One region of the Bacillus sp. z14 (2026) genome, then DNA from elsewhere that is predicted to be linked to it. Evidence: a T-box and tRNA genes for the amino acid it is inferred to sense, from the RefSeq annotation. Region 1 holds a T-box; the other holds one or more tRNA genes.
What was found. The T-box of region 1 lies ahead of argS (arginine--tRNA ligase). A T-box ahead of a tRNA ligase gene usually reads a tRNA of that ligase, here a tRNA-Arg.
Positions count from the first base shown of each region.

Region 2: it has a tRNA-Arg gene. The T-box ahead of argS (arginine--tRNA ligase) is inferred to sense a tRNA for this amino acid. The anticodon was not compared.

Region 1 covers NZ_JBZFQK010000003.1:124,325-126,711, forward strand. The annotation lists gene arcA (arginine deiminase) at 1-175, opposite strand, end outside; gene argR (arginine repressor) at 407-862, opposite strand; T-box leader at 1,005-1,215, shown strand; gene argS (arginine--tRNA ligase) at 1,268-2,387, shown strand, end outside.
Region 2 covers NZ_JBZFQK010000002.1:1,011,952-1,014,338, reverse strand. The annotation lists tRNA gene AC4G3O_RS10995 (tRNA-Asp) at 46-122, opposite strand; tRNA gene AC4G3O_RS10990 (tRNA-Asp) at 232-308, opposite strand; tRNA gene AC4G3O_RS10985 (tRNA-Ser) at 417-509, opposite strand; tRNA gene AC4G3O_RS10980 (tRNA-Ala) at 644-719, opposite strand; tRNA gene AC4G3O_RS10975 (tRNA-Pro) at 735-811, opposite strand; tRNA gene AC4G3O_RS10970 (tRNA-Arg) at 820-896, opposite strand; tRNA gene AC4G3O_RS10965 (tRNA-Leu) at 913-998, opposite strand; tRNA gene AC4G3O_RS10960 (tRNA-Gly) at 1,013-1,087, opposite strand; tRNA gene AC4G3O_RS10955 (tRNA-Leu) at 1,096-1,177, opposite strand; gene AC4G3O_RS10950 (hypothetical protein) at 1,742-2,230, opposite strand.

The sequences.
Region 1 (2,387 bases):
GTGTATTAGCAAAATAATCGTGCTCTTCCTGAATAATCGGCAAATAAGGAATATCATCAAACAATAGTCTCTCCAGATATTCCGGAGTAAGATTTTCTACTTCTTTTCCGGGACGCTTTAACATTACAGTTTTTAAAGTGCCGATTTCAGAAGTAACATGAATTGGATTTGTCATATTGCCTTTCCTCCTGCACACCTTATTTTTCTTACATTTTTAGTGTAAAGGAACGAAAAAAAGAGATTTGTGATTTTTTACACACAAAAAATGTGTAAATCCTCACATAAATCTCTTTAAATAGAAAAGTTTATGTATGAATATTCAATTAATTATTTTTAATTTCCTATTATTTCGCATAACTATGTATATTTTTTTGCATATCATACTTGAAATATAAAAAAATATTTCTTATAAATTTGCAACTGTTCTTAACCTTTCTTCCAGGGCCTCTGCTTGATGGATTGTACGGCAAATAATCATACAGGTATCATTCCCACATATAGTTGCCGCCTTCTCTTCCCACTCAAGTTCATCTAAAATTGCCCCAAATGAGTGGGCATGGCCAGGTAATACTTTTAGGATAATAAAATATTCTATTCTTTCAATATTTAATAATGCGTCTTGCATTTTTTTACGTAGTTTCATTGTGTCATTGTACTTATGATCTCCGATAAATCCATACTTCGTCCCTCCGGTCTTAGATGGATATTTTACCAGGCTTAATTCCCGGATATCTCGAGAAATGGTGGCTTGTGTAATATGCAACCCTTGCTTAGATAATTCTTCGACCAGCTGTTCCTGAGTTTTAATTTCATTATTCTGAATTACCTGCTTAATAATAGCGAGTCTTTTTTCCTTATTCATAATAAAATACTCCTTTTACTAAGTTCTATAATTCTATTTATACTCATTTGTGCATAGATGAGCAATATATTCATACAAAAGAATATTTTGTATTGACTTTCTATTCGGAATTTCTATACTATTTGTATATAAAATAATAAAGATAATATTTATGATGAAGAATAGTACTTAAAATACAAATTATAGCGAGCCGGGAATGGTGAGAGCCTGGTATTAATGGTTTTAAGGAACGCCCTTCTGAAATGCTCATTCGAACAACTTTAGTAGTTTGGGCCGGACTTTTCCGTTATAAAGTTAAGGTGGTTCATTAGAACAAGCAGAGTGGTACCGCGGGTTTACAGCCCGTCTCTTAAAGATTTTTAAGAGGCGGGCTTTTTTTATTATATTTTACTGGAGGCTGAGGATATGGATATAAAACTAGATGTAGCTTCTCATATGAATGAAGTACTAAAAGGTGACTTAAATCTTGAAACATGCTTGTCTTTGGTCGAAACCCCAAAGAACAAAGAGCATGGAGATTTGGCATTTCCCTGTTTCACTCTCGCAAAACTGTGGAAGCAATCTCCGCAGAAAATTGCAGTAACATTAGCTGACCAACTAAAGGATGAACGTTATGAGGATGTAAAAGCTATTGGACCGTATGTTAACTTTTTCCTCGATAAAAAGTCTATCAGTGAAAGAGTAATGAATACGATATTAACTGATCAACATCAGTACGGCACACTTTCTCTTGGACATGGTGAAAATATCGCAATTGATATGTCTTCACCCAATATCGCCAAGCCCTTTTCGATGGGGCACCTTCGCTCCACAGTAATCGGAGCCTCTATAGCCAATATTATTAAAAAATGCGGTTATACCCCTGTTAAAATTAATCACATTGGTGATTGGGGCACTCAATTCGGAAAATTAATTGTAGCCTATAAAGCTTGGGGAAATGAAGAAAAAGTTAAAAAGAGTCCCATCAGCGAACTTTTAAAGTTATATATTATCTTTCATGAAAAAGCCGAAACAGAACTTGAGCTAGAGCAACAGGGACGTGACTGGTTCAAAAAGCTGGAAGATGGGGACGAAGAAGCCACGAAATTATGGAAATGGTTCAAAGAAGAATCCCTGAAGGAATTCGAGAAAATATATGAGCTGCTTGGCATTCAATTCGACTCTTTTAATGGGGAAGCTTTTTATAATGATAAGATGGCAGAGGTTATAGAAATAATTGAGAATAGCGGCCTGCTTGTAGAAGATCAGGGTGCCATGGTAGTCAAATTAGAGGAAGAGGGATTAACACCTTGTTTAATCAAAAAATCCGATGGTGCGACTCTTTATGTAACACGGGATTTATCAGCTGCTTTATACCGTTACCGTACCTACGACTTTGCCAAGGCTGTATATGTAGTCGGAAATGAACAATCCTTACATTTTAAACAGCTTAAAGCTGTTTTAAAGAAACTTGGATTTGACTGGGCTGACGACATTTCACATGTACCATTCGGAATGATTATGAAAGACGGCAAAAAAATGTCGA
Region 2 (2,387 bases), on a different contig from region 1:
CTTTGCTCTACCGACTGAGCTACTGAGCCAACTTCATTATGTAAATGGCGGTCCGGACGGGACTCGAACCCGCGACCTCCTGCGTGACAGGCAGGCATTCTAACCAACTGAACTACCGGACCATTTTATTGTGGGAATAATATTTGAAGCTGCGACCTTCGCGTTATGAACCCTTCAAGTTACCAGACTTCTTCACCCCGCAACGCTATAAATATTGCTTTAGATAATATATGGCGGTCCGGACGGGACTCGAACCCGCGACCTCCTGCGTGACAGGCAGGCATTCTAACCAACTGAACTACCGGACCATTTATTGTGGGAATAGTATTTGAAGCTACGACCTTCTGGTTATGAACCTTACAAGTTACCAGACTGCTCCATCCCGCAACGCTATAACTATTGCTTTAGATAATATATGGCGGAGGAAGAGGGATTCGAACCCCCGCGCGGTTTAACCCGCCTCCCGGTTTTCAAGACCGGTCCCTTCAGCCAGACTTGGGTATTCCTCCATATATATAATAAACCTTGTAGGACTCGAATCTATGACAGAACGATTATAATCCGTATGCTCTAAACAACTGAGCTACACCGCCAAAACCAAAATCCTATTGGGTTTAAATTAGTCTTGGGTTTAAATTAGTCATGGTGGAGCCTAGCGGGATCGAACCGCTGACCTCCTGCGTGCAAAGCAGGCGCTCTCCCAGCTGAGCTAAGGCCCCATTTTGTTATGAAAATGGTCGGGAAGACAGGATTCGAACCTGCGACCCCTTGGTCCCAAACCAAGTGCTCTACCAAGCTGAGCTACTTCCCGCAAAAAAATGGCGCGCCCGAGAGGAGTCGAACCCCTAACCTTTTGATCCGTAGTCAAACGCTCTATCCAATTGAGCTACGGGCGCATTCTGCAAAAACTAGTGCCGAGGGCCGGTCTCGAACCGGCACGGTAGTCACCTACCGCAGGATTTTAAGTCCTGTGCGTCTGCCAATTCCGCCACCCCGGCATATCACTTGGCATTGGAGCGGAAGACGGGATTCGAACCCGCGACCCCCACCTTGGCAAGGTGGTGTTCTACCACTGAACTACTTCCGCATAATAAGTGCGGGTGAAGGGAGTCGAACCCCCACGCCGTAAGGCGCCAGATCCTAAGTCTGGTGCGTCTGCCAATTCCGCCACACCCGCATGTTTATAGATGGTAAGCCATGAAGGACTCAAACCTGCAATCCTCGAGCTTCTAATTGATTAATTTCAAACTCTCTCGTTGACTGCTTTATTATTTTAATCTGTATTTATCTATATTTCAATAAGAAATATATGGAAATATTAATTTATTTTTCTTCCTATATCAAAAAGATTAAACATCTATGAATGCATTTATCCTACACAGGAATACAGGTTCTTTTATACGGTGTTAGAGCCCTTGTTTATAGCTATATAAACAACTCAAGATCCTTAATATCCCTTTTATTTTCAAATTATCTTAGAAGACATAACTATCATTTTACTGTTTGAAACGGAAAGAGTGATATTCCCAGCACCATTAGAAATATAGATACCAATTCTAGTATAAAAAATCTCCTATCTTCTCCATTTAACTTTTGAAGATCTAATAAATTGAATTTTAGCTTTTAGAGATTTTTACTCGCTTTTCCAATTAACTTTTACCTACTTAACAATGCCTTTAATGATTCTGATATCAAAAACCAAAAAGTTGCCGTGTATTTTCTTTAAAATATGTAGATATATTTAATTCATCTGGTCATAGATAATTGCTTTGAATATCTGTTTGAGTTCTTTTGATGTTTTTCCACGAAGCCATTCGACCTGGTCAATTGGCAGCGTAAGCTTAAGGGTGATCTTTTCATCAGGCATCTCGACTTTCCTGATGTCGGCAAGGGAAATCCCCTTATCAATGTCTGGAAAATCAATCTGGTTCTCATCGATATGGTCAATGCCCTGGTGCTCAAAGGGATCATCGATCACGCAATTCAAGTTCAACTGCGGTAGACGGCCAGGAATTGATTTTATGTACATGAATGAGCTGATTACTCGACTATCGCTCAGCTCAATTTCAGCGATAATGCTCTCGCGACTGCGATATTTCTTTAAGGCAACCTCGCTCACAATGATGTCGAGCTCCAATGAAAATCCGGATGAAGTTTCCAATATATATATCGCACTATTAAAAATATAGATTTCTTCACCGTCAAGATTCACCGTTTTTACGCCAACCATGTCATTCCCCTCCAAAGAGACCGTCGGGAACATTCCCCCACCCGGCTTATTTTCTTTTATTCTACTAAATCATGGTAGTTCCTCCAAGCGTAGCTTCTCGGCGATGGCAATGACATTCGGATGCTCCTTCAAAACCAAAGCGGGAAGGCCTCAGATA